3 regions of the Arthrobacter sp. JUb119 genome follow, and region 1 is predicted to be linked to each of the others. Evidence: predicted binding sites of a transcription regulator. Region 1 holds the regulator's gene; each other region holds the start of a gene.

Evidence for each region. Region 1 encodes LexA, which represses DNA repair genes until DNA is damaged. Its sites were predicted from a motif close to TCGAACANNTGTTCGA; they were not measured.
Region 2: M2368_RS13685 (HNH endonuclease signature motif containing protein) is a predicted target of LexA. The motif match lies at 2,263-2,278, and genes of this name have one in related genera.
Region 3: M2368_RS17300 (LexA family protein) is a predicted target of LexA. The motif match lies at 1,230-1,245, and genes of this name have one in related genera.

The regions. Positions count from the first base shown of each region.
Region 1 covers NZ_JANUFE010000002.1:588,489-593,769, forward strand. The annotation lists gene M2368_RS08770 (ATP-dependent DNA helicase) at 1-1,170, shown strand, start outside; gene M2368_RS08775 (glycoside hydrolase family 76 protein) at 1,276-2,355, shown strand; gene lexA (transcriptional repressor LexA) at 2,412-3,131, opposite strand; gene M2368_RS08785 (LysM peptidoglycan-binding domain-containing protein) at 3,390-3,743, shown strand; gene M2368_RS08790 (histidinol-phosphate transaminase) at 3,825-4,931, shown strand; gene hisB (imidazoleglycerol-phosphate dehydratase HisB) at 4,954-5,281, shown strand, end outside.
Region 2 covers NZ_JANUFE010000005.1:98,605-103,885, reverse strand. The annotation lists gene M2368_RS13690 (helix-turn-helix transcriptional regulator) at 1-381, shown strand, start outside; gene M2368_RS13685 (HNH endonuclease signature motif containing protein) at 640-2,199, opposite strand; gene M2368_RS13680 (hypothetical protein) at 2,344-2,844, opposite strand; gene M2368_RS13675 (DUF1801 domain-containing protein) at 3,098-3,439, shown strand; gene M2368_RS13670 (hypothetical protein) at 3,593-3,745, opposite strand; gene catA (catechol 1,2-dioxygenase) at 3,863-4,720, opposite strand; gene catC (muconolactone Delta-isomerase) at 4,914-5,192, opposite strand; gene M2368_RS13655 (enolase C-terminal domain-like protein) at 5,204-5,281, opposite strand, start outside.
Region 3 covers NZ_JANUFE010000008.1:93,562-98,842, forward strand. The annotation lists gene M2368_RS17295 (Y-family DNA polymerase) at 1-800, opposite strand, end outside; gene M2368_RS17300 (LexA family protein) at 779-1,213, opposite strand; gene M2368_RS17305 (hypothetical protein) at 1,412-1,702, shown strand; gene M2368_RS17310 (hypothetical protein) at 1,911-2,681, opposite strand; gene M2368_RS17315 (MFS transporter) at 2,863-4,101, shown strand; gene M2368_RS17320 (hypothetical protein) at 4,313-5,281, shown strand, end outside.

The DNA.
Region 1 (5,281 bases):
CATTGCGGTATCAATGCGGATGAGATGGTCAAGGCCGCAAACCGCCTGGAAAAGTCGTTGACCGGGTTGCCGACAGGCTTGCTGGAACATGGTCTGCGCGAAGACATGGGCATTGCCCTGAACGACATCGTGGAGCAGGCCCGGCTGGCTCTGGCGCTGTCCAAGCCCGAAGCCAATGCACCGGCCGATGGCGGCCGCCAGACTGCCCGCTCCCAGCTGCAGGCAGTGATGGATGATGCGATTCGCATGCTCGAATCCGAAGAACGCCGCGAGGTCCTGTACACCACCCGTCCGCGGGAGTTTGTCGAAGGCCGGGGCTACGTCGAGGCCGATGAGAGCCAGCCTGCAACCTTGAACGTGGCACCGTTGTCGGTGGCCGGCAAGTTGCGCGAGGGCCTCTTCGACGGGCGCACGGTCGTATTGACCAGCGCCACCTTGGCCATTGGCTCGCAGTTCGACTCGGTAGCAGGCTCCTTGGGCCTGATGGGCGCCGGCGCTCCATCATGGACCGGCGTAGATGTTGGCAGCCCTTTCGATTACCCCAAGCAGGGCATCCTCTACGTGGCCAAGCACCTGCCCAAGCCAGGACGCCAACTGGCGGCGGAGACGCTGGATGAGATCGAAGATCTCATCAAGGCCTCCGGTGGCGGCGCCTTGGCGCTGTTCACTTCCAAGCGTTCCGCCGAGGAAGCGGCAAGCATCTTGCGCGAGCGCCTGGACGTGGAAATCTTGTGCCAGGGTGAAGCCAGCATGAAGTCGCTGGTCGAACAGTTCAGCAGCGAACGCGACACCTGCCTGTTTGGAACCATGACCTTGTGGCAGGGCGTAGACGTGCCAGGCGATTCTTGCCGGCTGGTCATCATCGACAAGATTCCTTTCCCGCGCCCGGATGATCCTATCTCCAAGGCCCGTTCCGAGGACGTGGCCAAGCATGGCGGAAATGGCTTCATGCAGGTTGCCGCCACCCATGCGGCGATTCGCCTGGCCCAGGGTGCTGGGCGCTTGATTCGTTCGGTCGGGGATAAGGGCGTTGTGGCGATCCTTGATTCGCGCATGGCCACGGCGCGGTACGGCAGCTTCTTGAAAGCTACCCTGCCGCCGATGTGGCCGACTGTCGATAAGAAGGTCATCACTGGTGTTCTCAAGCGATTGAACCCGGGCGGGAAATAGCCGCGGCCAGAGTATGAACTTGAGCTGTCCTTCGGGACAGCTCAAGTTCTTTAACCGGTACCAGCATGATGCTTCCAGATGCACTAAGGTCTGTGACAAGAACTGATGAAGCTCGAATCGGAAGGCACCATGGAGTCCATGCAGGAATTGGCGCACCAAGCCGCGATCGACACCCACCAGCGGTTCGGGCATCGCCTCATGGGGTTGCCCGGAACGTGGATTGGACAGAGCTACAGCAAAGCGCATCGGTTGCGCGACGGAAGCATGCTCAGCAATCTCAATGGTTTCGCGCACCCGCTTGCGGAGTGGAACTATTGGTGGCAGGCGCACTATCTGGATGCCATCATCGATGAGGGCCGATCGTACTGGGACGAAGGCAACGAACACCGGGCGCGCGAAGCGCTTGCCCGGGCCAACGGCCTATTGCGCGGCATTCGAATTCGAAACTTCGGGATCTTGCCCAACTACTTCTTCGACGACATGGCTTGGCTTGCCCTGGCCAGCGGCCGCCTGTCAGAGTTCACGCAGCTGGTGACGGGACACAGGAGCCGTCCTGCCGAGGCGGCAGTTCGGACGCTGGGACGGCAGCTCCATGCCGGCATGGATGGGGTGCTGGACGGCGGCCTGTACTGGTCCAGAAAGCGGGATTTCAAGAACACGCCAGCCAACGCGCCGGCGGCACTGTTCTTTGCCCGTACCGGGGAGAAAGAGACCGCGCGAGAGCTTCTCCAGTGGCTGGAAAAGAATCTGTTCAGCGTGGAGCGAGGACTGTATCTGGACGGACTTCGGTTGACCACGCAGGGACACGCCGTGGAACCAGCGGTCTACACCTATAACCAGGGCCTGGTGCTCGGGGCATTGCTTGAGCTTGGCGAGCCTGCTGATCTGGCTCACGCTAAAGTACTGATCGATGCCACCACGAAATCGCTGTCAACTGCTGCCGGGGTCCTCTCGTTCAACAGCGGGGGAGACGGCAACCTGTTCGCGGGGATACTCTGCCGATATCTGGCCCTCGCCGGTAATGATGTCCGCATAGAAGCCCGGAGCCGGGAGCAGGCCAGGAGGCTGGTCATGGCAACGGCGCGCCATCTGGCTGACCAGGAACCACGCCGGCTTTCGGCGGCAATCCAACGCTGGATGATCTTCTCGGCGGCCGCTCAATTCGAGTTGAACGCCGGCCAATAGCGGGTTAAACGAGAATTGCGCTGGTGCCAAGCACCAGCGCAATGACCGTACGTATTCTAGAGCGAGCGCATCACCGAGACGACGCGTCCCATGATCGTTGCGGCATCACCCAAAATTGGTTCGTAGCGCGAGTTCTGCGGAAGCAGCCAGGTATGCCCGTCACGCTGCCGGAAAGTCTTTACCGTGGCTTCTTCATCGAGCAGGGCAGCTACGATGTCGCCGTTGTCCGCCGTCTGCTGGCGGCGGACAACTACCCAGTCGCCATCGCAAATCGCAGCGTCAACCATTGAATCGCCGGAAACCTTGAGCATGAACAGTTCGCCGTGGCCTACGAGCTGACGAGGCAACGAGAAAACATCTTCGACGGACTGTTCGGCAAGGATCGGACCGCCGGCAGCGATACGGCCAACCAGGGGAACCATGGTGGTGTCAGCGGAAGTGCTCAATTCAATGATCTTGGCGTCTTCGCTGGCATCTGGCTCGACCGGCTTCGAAACTTCGGCCTTCTCGGCGTCTTCGGCCAGCTGCAGAGGCAGCAGGATTTCCATTGCGCGCGGACGGCGTGGATCTCGACGGATATAGCCGAGCTTTTCCAGCTGGCTCAGCTGGTGGGTGACGCTCGAAAGGCTCTTGAGCCCTACTGCGTCACCAATCTCACGCATCGATGGTGGATAACCGTTCTTGCCGATTGACCGCTGGATCGTCTCCAGGATCTTCTTTTGGCGAATCGTCAGCGAACGTGCATTCGATCGGGGAGTGCGTTGTGAAGCTGACATGAGATTTTGCCTTCCCTAGCAATCATTCGAAAGTTCGTAAGTCCAAACTGTCGGCGCTAGATGGTGAGATGTTTTCATTGCTCGTCTACTTCGAAATCTTAGTAGATAAGCGAGCTTCTTTCAAAGATTTGTTCGAAAACTTCTGGACAAGTTCCGCAAACCTCTGTTAGAACAGATATACGAGGTTCGAACAAGTTTTCGAATCTACGCTTTCGAATACAAATTCGCATCACTTGAATTTCTTGAGGAGACAAAGTCATGGCAACCGTCGCACTTGACTCAAATCAGACCCAGGCACCACTGAAGATCCGCATCAACCGTCGCGGATGGGCCGTGCTTGTGGGTATGCCCATTTTCGCACTCACCATCGCCGCAGCTTTCTTCATCTCCATGTTTGCCTCTGACGCGCATGCCGCAGCCGATACTCCTGTTGGAGTCGGAACCGTTGATGTCACCGTTATTCCAGGGGATACGCTGTGGAGCCTGGCCCGGGATTACGCCACCGGTTACGACGTGACCTCGGCAGTGGGCCACATCGCCGAACTCAATGCCCTGACCGGCAGCGAAATCCAGGTTGGCGAAACCTTGTCGATTCCGGTCCTTGCCGGCTAGCTTCCCCAGCCTGCTTCGAGTTTGTTACCTGTGGCCGTAGCGGATTCACCGGCAGGCGCGCTGCGCACGTAGACTTGATGCGTGAATGACCGCAGTGAACTTTTGAGTCAGCTGCCCTTGCGTGAGAATCTCCGCGGGCTATCCCCTTATGGCGCACCACAAATTGACGTGCCCATCCAGCTGAACGTCAACGAGAACACCCATCCGTTGCCACCGACAGTCGTCGATGCCATTGCACAAGAGGTGGCCAAGGCGGCGGCAATGTTGAACCGGTATCCGGACCGCGAGTTCACCGAGCTTCGCGAACTCCTAGCCGATTACCTCGGCCACTCGCTCACCAAGGACAATATCTGGGCCGCTAACGGTTCCAATGAAATCCTGCAGCAAATCCTGCAAGCCTTTGGCGGCCCCGGCCGTGCCGTGATGAGCTTCGGCCCAACCTACTCCATGTACCCGCTGCTTGCCAGTGGTACTGACACGAAATATATCGCCGGTGAACGCGCCGCAGATTTCACGTTGTCCGCCGATTCCGCAGCCGCACAGGTTCGCGAGCACAAGCCGAACATCGTTTTCCTCTGCTCTCCGAATAACCCCACCGGCACGGCCCTTGGCCTGGACGTCATCACCGCGGTATATGAAGCCATGAGCGAGCATAACGGCATGGTGATCGTGGATGAGGCGTACGCCGAGTTCTCCTTGGCCAGCACCACCTCGGCGCTGAGCCTGCTCGAAGGCCGCCAGCGGCTGATTGTCTCGCGCACCATGTCCAAGGCTTTCGGCCTGGCCGGTGCGCGCGTAGGCTACCTGGCCGCTGCGCCAGAAGTCACCGATGCCATCCGCTTGGTGCGACTGCCGTACCACCTGTCGGCAGTGACCCAGGCAACCGCCATCGCGGCCTTGAAGAACATCGAGTTGCTGTTGGCCCAGGTCGAGGACATCAAGTCCCAGCGGGACCGCATCGTCGCGCGCCTGAAGGAACTTGGCCTCAAGCCATCGGTCTCCGACTCCAACTTCGTCTTCTTCGGTGGCGTCGAAGACCCCCACAAGATTTGGGAAGGCCTGTTGGAAGCCGGCATCATCATCCGCGACAATGGAATCCCGGGAACCTTGCGTGTTACGGCAGGAACCGAATCGGAAACCACAGCCTTCTTGGAACGACTTGCCGAACTGCTCGGCTCGCAGAAGTAATCAAAGACAAGCGAAGGAAGACATGTCTGCCGAATTGATTGGCGCACGTCGCGCCCGCATGGAACGCGTGACCAGCGAATCGTCCGTATTCGTTGAACTGGACCTCGATGGCACCGGTGTCTCTGAGATCAGCACCTCGGTGCCGTTCTACGACCACATGCTGACTGCGCTATCCAAGCATTCGCTCATCGATCTCACCGTGCGTGCAACCGGCGATACCCACATCGACGTTCACCACACCGTCGAGGACACCGCGATCACCATTGGCGAAGTACTGCGCGTGGCACTGGGCAACAAGGCCGGCATCCGCCGCTTCGGCACCTCCTACGCTCCACTGGACGAAGCCCTGT
Region 2 (5,281 bases), on a different contig from region 1:
CGGGCAAAAATTGATTTCTACTACGGGCAATGCCTGCGCCGAGCCGGCAAGCGAGCCGAATGCGTTGCGCCGTTGACCCGCGCGCTGGCGATTTTCACGCACTTCGATGCATCCGTGTACATCGACCGCTGCACTCGTGAGCTCCAGGCAAGCGGAACCGGGATGCTGCGCAGGGAGAGTGCTGACTGGTCGACGCTGACGGCGCAGGAACAAGCCGTGGCCAAGCTGGTTTGCGAAGGTGCAAGCAATCGACGTGTCGCTGAAGAGCTGTATATAGGAACCAAGACAGTGCAATACCACCTGACCAAGATCTACACGAAGCTGGCGGTCTCAAACCGTACTGAGCTTGCTGCGCTGGCGCGTTTCGACCTTGAAGGATAGTGCCTTCCGACTGAAAAAAATTTTCATTCCCGAGGGCAGCAGAACCATGCGGAGTTCGAGTTGACCTACGCGCTGTGACTGTAGATTTTTTTCATTCAGCACGAATCGCTTGAATCGAACGCGGCCGGGATTCTTGATTCAGGCCGCGTCCAGCATTGCAACCAGACTCAAAGCCGTTGCTCCTGCGAAGTATGGGTGGTGTGGTGGTGCTAGTGACTGAAAAAATTTATCGCTCGAAATCCAAATCAGGTACTGGCTCTAGCTGGTTTCGGTTCCGGGCAGGCCCTCATCTTGGCCGAGCCCCAGTACTCGCCGCACTTCGGGGGTCAATTGCACCTCGCAGGCCGCAGCCTCCTGGGGACGTTGAGGACAACGATCGTTGACATGATCAAATTTCTCCACGTTGTCCACGCTCTCGGGAACCGTGATTGACCGCAGCCCGTGCGGAGATACCCACGTCTTGGAGCCATCCGGGCAAGCGAAGACCTTCCAGCCAAGCGCGTGCTTGTACATCTGATGCTGCTTGCACAAGAGATGAGTGTTCTGCCGGGTAGTGTGGCCGCCCTGTCCATACGCTTCGATGTGATCAATTTCCGAACGATCGGGCAGGCGGCGGCAACCAGGGAAACCGCAATGCTGGTCGCGGTAACGCAGCAAATCGCGCAACCCCTGGGAAGGCCGATATTTCTTGGGCTCCACATCAATTGCGGCTCCCGTCCACGGGTCGGTCAGAACGCGCTGGAACGACGGAGCATCCGCGGCGATTTCCAACGCTACGCCGATTGGGATCGGCCCGTAACCTTCCAAATCAGCGAGGGCGCGAGCGGGATTCGCGAGCATTTCAATGGCTGGGATCGTGATGGCAACCCGTGGCTTCAGCGGCATGCCTTCCATTCCGGGCCAGCCATGCAGATACACGTCCGCAAGCACATCGGCTTCAACCTGCGTTTGCGTGCGCAGATCCTTGGAATCAGTGATCTGGGCGGCTGCCTGCTTTATCGAGTTGCGAATCGAATGGATGACATCAGCGCGGTGATGCAGCTGCAAGGTAGCCATGCCATTCTCCTCATTCCACACCTTGAGATTACGGGCTGCGAATGCGTTCTTCTGCCGGTTCTCTGCCGAATTGGGATTCATCCGGTCGTGAAAGCGACGGGCCCGCTGGTAGACGGTCTCGTCGCAGGCTGTTCTTGCCAGAGGCAGCAAATTTTCCTCCATGCGGCCGACCTGCTCCGGGGAAAGGTCTTGCGAGTATTTGACGATGTCGTGGGCGGCCTTAACGGTAATCTCACCTGCAGCGAGCGCGGCAAGGGTGGCTTTGCAGGCGTGGCGCAAGCCCTTGGCATGGAACATCCGCTTGCTGGCTTTACGGACGGATTCGCGCAATGCGACAGCTGACTCAGCTACGAAATTGGAGTTGATGACCTGCTCGCTGCCACGGTCTATGCCATAGTATTCGGCACTCTTGCTGGCTTCGGCTTCCTCGTCTGGGGTGTGGGCATGCTCGGTGGCAATCAGGTCATTGAAGGACGCGCTGACCTGCTCGACTCCGTCTGCCAGTAAAACGCAGATAGCGGCTTCAGCGCTGCTCATCAGGCGTTGGAGTTTCTTCAGGCGTTCCAATGCGTCTCCGGGCCCATCCACGGGGCCCGCATTGAATAGTTCGTCGGCAACCTGCTTGATGGGTCCGAAGAACAACTGGTGCTCGCGATGGGCGTCGAGCGCTGACGCTCTGTGCGACTCCATGCGGGTGCCCGGCGGGCGCAGTGGAAGGCGATGTTCATCGTCGTGATCGTCTAGATATGCGGGAATAGTCATAGTTAACGTTCGCGCAGATTATCGACAGTATCTTCTGGTTCGAAACCAATTGTGGATAAGTTCTAGAAAGTTTATACGAATGCGATTAAGCGTGATTCCGGCGCGAAAATCGCTAGATCAGGGAAGGCAGTAATGGGTGCCGTGCTAGTTGCTAGTTGGATGCAGGGGGCGCGGCGGGCGGGTGAAGGCAGTTCGGATGCCAAAGGCTGCCATGGCTGCGAGTATGGCAAAGGCGAGGACGCTGGCCATGTACAGGGGTGCGGCTAGATCCGCGGCGGCATCGGCGTTCCAATCGGCAAAGGTGTCGCCCACCGAGTTCATATTGGCGAAGGAAGCGAAGAAATAAGCCGGTGCGCCTAAGGCAATGATCAGGCTCCAAGCTCCGATAGCCGCCCAGGCGGGCAGCTTGCGTCCGGCGGAAACTACCGGAACGAGCCAAGAAATGGCGAGGGCGGTTCCAGTGGCTGCGAAGACCCACCCTCCAAGCGAGTCGTAATTCTGGTCCATTGAGGCCATCTCGGAAATGGTTTCATCGAGGGAGAGTCCACTTGCTGCGGTCACGGCCCAATTGTTCATGAGCAGTGAGCCGTAAGCCGCGTAAGCCACGATCATGGCGAACCCGGAGATGGCTAGAAGTTTACGCATGTCAGTAGCCTAACAGTGCACTAGTCAACTCGGTGGGATAACCAATACGCGTATGAGTTGGGCGTCCATGCTACTTCCTTGCACGATCAAGCTGTCCTGAGGCCAGCTGCCTGTATTCCAGTGCAAGAATCCGTGAATCAGATGCCCTTAGTCGGTAAGGTGCATTATGTGCCGATCGGGAGCCCAAAGCGATCGCGCGAGCGATACCACCCAGCGCCGCAATGAGGCGCCAACCGTTAGAAGGAGACTAGGGATGATCTTCACCAAAAAAGGCGACGCCGCAGTTCTGGCCAAGCTCAGCACAGCTCCAGCACCCTATCGCGAGATTGCCGAACGGCTTCACACCATAATCATGCAGAGCGCACCATCGCTGGAGCCGATCGTCCGCTGGGGACTTCCGTTTTACGTCCGGGATGGCAAAGACGTCTGCTACATCAAGCCTGACAAGGACTTCGTAGCTTTCGGTTTTGGAGAAGTCGTGAATCCTGCCTACGAGGAAGGCTCCCACATGCATCCAGTTGCATGGACTATCACCTCGCTGGATTCTGCAACGGAAGACAGGATCCGGGACCTGGTGAAGAAGGCCGCGGGCTGATCCCGAGCAAGCTAGCTGGCCGCAAGATGAACAGTGCGCCCGCTGCAGGCAGCCGCATTGCCTGGAGTCCGTCCTCAAGTGCGCCGAAGGTCCCGGCAGCGTCATTGCTGTCGGGACCTTCCGCTTCGCGTCGGTAGTACTGAGGGCAAAAGCCTAGGCGGCAAGCATCGAGGTGCCGTGCTCCTCTTCTGGCATCCATCCGGTCCAGGCCCAGTGGTTCTGGGGTTCGCTGGCATCGGCAGCTCGGTGCGCGATGGATTGGGGTTGGAACTTCCCGGCTGGATCGTTCAGTGTTGAAGCATTCATGCTGCGCTCCCATTGGATTGGCGGGTGTTCGCCCGTTCGTCGAGGTTCCGGGTACGGCAACGGCGGGGGTCCGGCCAATGCTGCCGGGACCCCCGCCGTGTTGAGGCGCGCTGGGGCTTACTTCACAGGGTCGAGCACGAAGTCGTAGGTGACCTGCTTGCCGTTGCCCGATGCTGCTGGGTGCACGTCGAGCATCAGTTCCGGCTTCACCGCGGTGGCGATGTCGTCGTCGTTGTGCGCATCGCCCGGGAAGTACAGCTGGGCGGTGAGCAACTCGTGGCCCTCGGCGGAGACCTTCAGGTGCAGGTGCGCTGGGCGCCACGCGTGCCAGCCGGCGGCGGCGATCAGCTGGCCGCAGGCGCCGTCGGTCGGGATCTGGTACGGGGCTGGCTGCATGGTGTTGATCTGGAAGTTGCCTTCCTCGTCAGCAATGAAGGTGCCGCGCAGGTTCCACTCGGGGATGCCAGGGGCGAACTGCGAGTAGAAGCCCTCTTCGTCTGCGTGCCACAGCTCGATCTTGGCGTTCTTCAGCGCCGAGCCGTCGGTGGAGCGGACCTGGCCCTGGAAGAGCAGGTTGGTGCCCTTCTCGTCCTCGCGCATCGAGATGGTGGCAGGGGTGTTCTGCGAAGGCGCTTCGGGCACGTAGTAAGGGCCTTCGATCGAGCCCTTGTTGCCTTCGCGGTGGTCGGTGGCGACCTCTTCCACCGAGTGCTCCAGCCACACGTCCAGGAACAATGGCCATTCGCCGTCGTCGCCAACCTTGATCAACCATGCCTTCAGGGCATTGAACTCGTCGTAGCTCACGCGCTCTTCGAGGATGATGTCGTTGGCGGCCTTGACGAGCTTGGAAGCAAGCATGTTCACGCGCTCGGTGGAGGTCGCGATGCTGCCGAGCTTGCCGGAGTTGCGGAAGCTGTCGGTGGCGGCGTTGCCGGACTTGGCTGCAGTTGCGTCTGCTGGAGTTTCAGTGGTCATGGTGACTCCCCTAAATTATGTGGTGTGGCGGATGCGGATCCATACTGTGACCCCCATCATCCCGGGTGATTGATATTCAATGTAGTGCAGCGTCTATGCCAAGTGAAATACTCATTTGTCGGCCATTGGAACGTTTTGAATATCAATGCTTGTGGGCTGGGACACGGAGGGTATCCGCCGGTCCGGAAAAGTCCTAGGCCAGCGAATTCGGATGCTTGGCCAGCGCGGTGACCTTGATCTTCATGTACGGGTACATCGGGAAGCCGCTGAGGATTTCGTGCAGTTCGTCGTTGGATTCGACGTTGTACAGCGAGTGGTTCGCGTACTCGCCGACCACGCGCCAGATGCCCTGCATCTTGCCGCTGCGCTGCAGGCTTGCGGAGTACTCCTTTTCCCGGGCCTGGAAGTCAGCGACTTGCTCATTGGTCAGGTGGTCCGGGAAAACAACGTCCATACGGGCGAGGAACAACATGGGGATCTCCTTCAGTTCGAGGTGGAAAGCACGTGGTCCTGGCGGTAGCGCGCCAGCTTGGATTCGTCGATGGCGGCGCCCACGCCGGG
Region 3 (5,281 bases), on a different contig from region 1:
GCAAAAGACCTGGAAAATATCAGCTGATCCTTGATCGCGCGCTCCTCCTCCATTGGGATGCACGGAATACCGCGGAGCTCCAGCACCGTTCGCATCTGGACGATAGAAAATTTATCCCGGATCCGCACCGCATCAGCATCACGCAGATCCTTAGCCGTCCAAATCCCCAGCCCTCGCAGTCGTTTGGTGAGCCGTGGCCCGATACCCCAGATTTCCACTGCCGGCAGCCTGCTCAGCAGCGTCTCAGTTGTTTCCCGTGGCGCCCGATCCCATACGCACACGCCACGCAGCTCAGAAACGTGCTTTGCCGTCTTGTTGGCCATTTTCGCCAACGTCTTCGACCGAGCGATTCCCACGCAGACTGGCAGGCCGGTGAGCCTCAGAACCTCTGATTTGATCTTCTCCCCAAGTACCTGCAGCTCCTCTAAAGTGCCTTTGACGCCCAGGAAAGCTTCATCAATGGAGTAGACCTCCACCCAGGCAGAAAATCTAGAAAGCAGCTTCATAACACGCGAACTCATTTCCCCGTAGAGCTCGTAATTAGAGGACTTAGCAACAAGCCCGAGACGATCAGCATCTGCAGCGAGCTTGAACCACGGCGCGCCCATTTCAATGCCCAAAGCCTTAGCTTCGGAAGAGCGCGCGACGGCACAGCCGTCATTATTGCTAAGTACGATCACCGGCCGCGATTCTAGTTTGGGATCGAAGACCCGCTCGCAGGACACGTAGAAGCTATTGACGTCTACGTGTGCGATGTACTCCTGGTGAGGATTATCAGTTAATTGAGATGGTGAAGACATGTGGTGGCAACTCCCCAAATCCTGAAATCCGATAGCTCAGCAACATGTAGGTCGGGATAATCAGGGTTCTCCGCTTTCAGTACTACTCCGGTAGGTCCAAGGGAGAGCCGTTTAACGGTCATCTCTCCGTCGATCACTGCAATAACCACGTGTCCATCATGCGGTTCAACTGATCGATCAACAATAAGCTCGTCTCCATCGCTGATACCCGCATTTCGCATTGACTCACCCGATACGCGAACAATGAAGGTCGATACCTGGTCCCTAATCAGCATCTCAGAAAGATCAATTTTGGAGTCGCTGTAATCCTGGGCTGGGGACGGGTATCCCGCGCTCACTCTGCCGAGAGCTGCCGCCACGACAGCTTTAGCCGAAGTGATTGGGGCACACTGAAGTATTCGATCTATTCCCATACTGCTCAACTTTCCTTAGAACATATATTCTAACTCTAAGGCTAGGTTATGCATCGGACGGTTCGATCACCTCATGCATTCTGAACCGAACACAGATCGCAGCTAAAGCATCTTGGGAGCGAGCCGGGGCTTCTTAATAACGTTGCGATCAAAGGCATAGCTTCGAGATAGTTGATCTAAGGAAGTGAGGAGTGACTGATGGCAGACGAACTTATCAGATTAGAACGACGAAGGATTCAGCTGCAAGTGGTGCAAAAATTACTTCTACGATGCCGGCTGTGGACGTTTTTGCTTGGCATTTTCCCACTTACTGCAGTTCTGATGCAGGTATTGAATCCTGGTTCAATGCCAATGCCTCTTTTTTGGGGCTGTCTCGTATTTATCGTGCCGGCAGTAGTCTGCTTTGTGCGCATGCTTCAGTATGAAGACCGGGTCCGGGTGGTTCGGCAGTATGTGCTCGACGAAGAAGCGAATGTTAGGCTCATTTGATTCGCTGCTGCAGCGTTCAGTGCTGAAAACCGGCGAGATGTGTTGCTGATTCCATGATTTTCATCTGCCGACATGAAAGAGTGGACTGCTTTTAACTTGGAAGCCTGGGCCGAAGAGAGTATCGTTGATACTACAGAAGGTGAGGACAAGGTCCCTCATTATGAGTTTGGAAGTCTACAGAACGTATGCGTCTGTAGGCTTTTCCATTTTAAACTGGGCGGTTCTTAAGTACTCCGGGAACTTTGTTCCCGCCAGAGACCCAATTGGCCACATCTGAGTCAATACTTCGAATTATCCGCAGTGCATCTCTGAGCACGTCCATCACATCAATCTGGAATAGCGGCTCCATGTGGGATACACGGTTCCTGAGTCCGTGGACATGATTCACTAGCCAATAAGTCTTGGACCCATCTGAGTCCTGGATATTTGGGAAGGCACGGACGAGACAGTGAGTCCACATCATTTCGCGATTGATGTTCTCTTGCGAATTTCCAGCCTCAGGCGCGTGATTGGGTAAGAGATCTTTCCACATTCCGAACATCACTTGCGCTAGAACATCGTCATGCGTGACCTGGGCCCCGAATCTTCTATGCTCTGGTGCGCGCGCAATTGATTCTTTGTTTGCTCGGCTCAAAGCGCTGCTTCTCTTGCTAGAGATCAGCCCGCGCAACGGAGTTTCTGGTTCTTCAAGTAGCCAACTTGCCCTGCCGCCATTCGCCTGATTCCAGGCTTGCAGCTCACGATCCATGGCGTTACGTAAAACCACTTCGGTAATACCAAGGATCGATTGTGTTGCCGCAGTCAGCTCAAGATTCCATTGATACAGCTTCAAAGCCTTATCTTGATTTCCGTCAGCGGCATCGAGATAGGGCTGCATGCGAGAAAGATGCAGGCAATTGATGATTTTCTGTCGAGTGCTAAATGAGGCCACCGGATAATCATCCTCGATAGTCGCATGGGAATGAAATGTGAGCGCCAAGACCGCGATAGCGGTACACGCTAGTTACGGAGCCAGCGGGGATTCTAGAGAATTTCTGGGCGCTGGACGAAGACCCGCTTCGTGTCTAGATCCTATGGTTGGTGGAGGCTACTGCAACAAGAAATATCTTTTGAAATATCTATTGAGCATTTCAATACAAAACAGTAGGCTGTGTATTGTTATGAAGAACACAGAGACCCAAGCGACCTTGTCAGCGGCTAAAATGCCGCTGGGCAAACCAGTCATAGGCTGGTTGTGTGGTCTTGGCATTAAGTCGTTGGGAACTGCTGTCTTCTTAACTGCGATTATTTGGGAAGCGACAAAGTACGGAGTGGAATTCGCTTCTTTCATTGCTATGCTTTCGAGCCTCGTTACGATGGCCTTCTTGCTTATCGGAGGTCATTTGTCAGATGCGCTCCGCCCAAGAAAGATGATGTTGTTGGCCTCAGTCTTCTTGTCGGTCATCTTGGCTGTGGGGATGATTTGGTCAGTTGCTAGCGGGGGCAATGAGATTCAATTAGTGGTTCTTACTGTTTCGACTGGTTTGTACGGTGCAGTTAGCGCACCAGCAGCCGCGACTTTAACGAGAGAGCTTACGTCTATCCAAGCATTCCCGAGGGCGCTGTCGATTGAGCAGTCTCTGAACCAACTCACTCAAGTCGTTGGCAGACCGTTTGGTGGCCTGCTTGTTGGAATTGGAGGATTTGCTCTAGCTTCTGGGGTGAATATTCTTACGGTAGTTGCGATTATCGTGAGCCTGCTGGCGATTCCCTCGAATCCAGAGAGACTAAACCGACCCAAGATCGCATTTATGACCGCACTGCGGGAGAGCGCGGTGCTTGCAAGCAGGCAACCAGTACTTAGAATCACAGTGCTGACAACTGGGGTGGTTGCTGGTTTCCTCATTCCTTTTACAGTCTTGATAATCCCACTCTGGGCACGTGCTAGCGGCGAATCGCCTTTGACCGCTGGTATGGCAATGGGTGCTGTCGCTGGTGGAGCATTATTCGTAACTGCCTATGCAAGTATCCGTGGAACTTTCAACAGGCTAGGGGCGACAGCTTGCATCGGTATTTTTATCGCTGCTATTGGAATGATCTTATTTGTCTTGTCCACCGGGGTTTGGGCCTTTGGCGCGGCTTTCGTTGTTGGCCTGGGTCAGGGAATCTACATTTCGCATGGCGCTCCTTTAGTCCGAGCTGGAGTACCTATGGACTCGATGGGGAGAGTGCAGGCTATTCTCGCGCTCGTGCAATCACTGTTCATGACGCTCTGCTTGCCGCTACTGGGCATGCTCAGTAAGGGCGGTGACCCATACCCAGCTTTGTGGACCATGTCTTTCGCGCTGATACTGATTGCGATTATCGCAATCACCACTAAATCTTTCCGTGAAGCCACCCTGGCCTCATTGGAACAGTGAATTCCGGGCGAGATACGTCCGGAAGGAAGGAAAAAATGCAGAAGAACAACGGAAACAAGAAGATGGTCATCGCTATGAAGAAGGTCAGCAAGGTGACCAAGAAGAGCCAGCCGACTCTGTTCTAAAGGACCAACATCCAGTTGATGCCCGTCACAGAGTGTGGCGGGCTTCAACGTTTGCACTACCAATATTTTTAGCAAGGAAGAACGCAGTGGACTACATCAAAAAGTTTGAAGCCCTATCAGGAACTATTGAAGAACGCTTGGCCCACGCTTCTCATGAGCAATTAGCGAAAATTGCCACCGAGGAACTTAGCAATTTCATGCGAGAGAATGACTTTGATGCACAGGACTTTCTTTCCTGGTCGGTGTCAGCGGAAACGCTTCCCTACCAGGGCTGGGACTTCGATTTCGGTGAACCTGCAATTACCGTAGCCCGAACAGAGAATTTGAGAATTGACCTACTGTACTGGATGCACAAGGCAGCACCGGTGCACGATCATGTAACTTGTGGATCATTCGGTGCGCTAATTGGGGATCGCCTACACCCTCGTTATGAGTTCACTGCGGCACCTGGGGAAGAGATTGATGGAGCAATCACCCTAGGTAATTTGGATGCGACTGATCTTCGCTTGATGCGTGAACGCGAAGCTGAACCGATCCTCCCAGAACTGATCCACGATATCTATTGGATTGATACTCCTAGCGTTACGATTGTTGTCCGTTGCAACGAACATCCAGGAATCGTGCGTCGCCCCGCAGATTACTACGCTCCTGGAGTTCGCATCGTCGATCCAATGCGGTTGAAGGATTCACTTGTCAAGCGCAGGAACGAGGCAATGGAACTTCTCTCCTTAGCTGACCCTGTTGCCTATGAGAAAGCGTTGGTCAACGTTTTTACTAGCGGGTCTCCAGAGCAGCAGGTCCAGTCCTATATTCAAGGCGCCGAGGAAAATGAAGAAGTGCTGATGGCAGTTATGGAGAATGTTCACTCATCAGAACTGCTCAAGAAGCTTAGCGCTGGACGAGAAACTTATGAGCGCAGGGCACTTTTCTCAGGTGTATACAACGGTGAAGACGAACAGGTTCAACTCCTTGCAGCCTTGCTCTGGGCTGGAGCGAACAGTGAGCAGACCTTAAAGATTTTCATTGAACGGTTTGGAGAAGGCACCACACAGGAT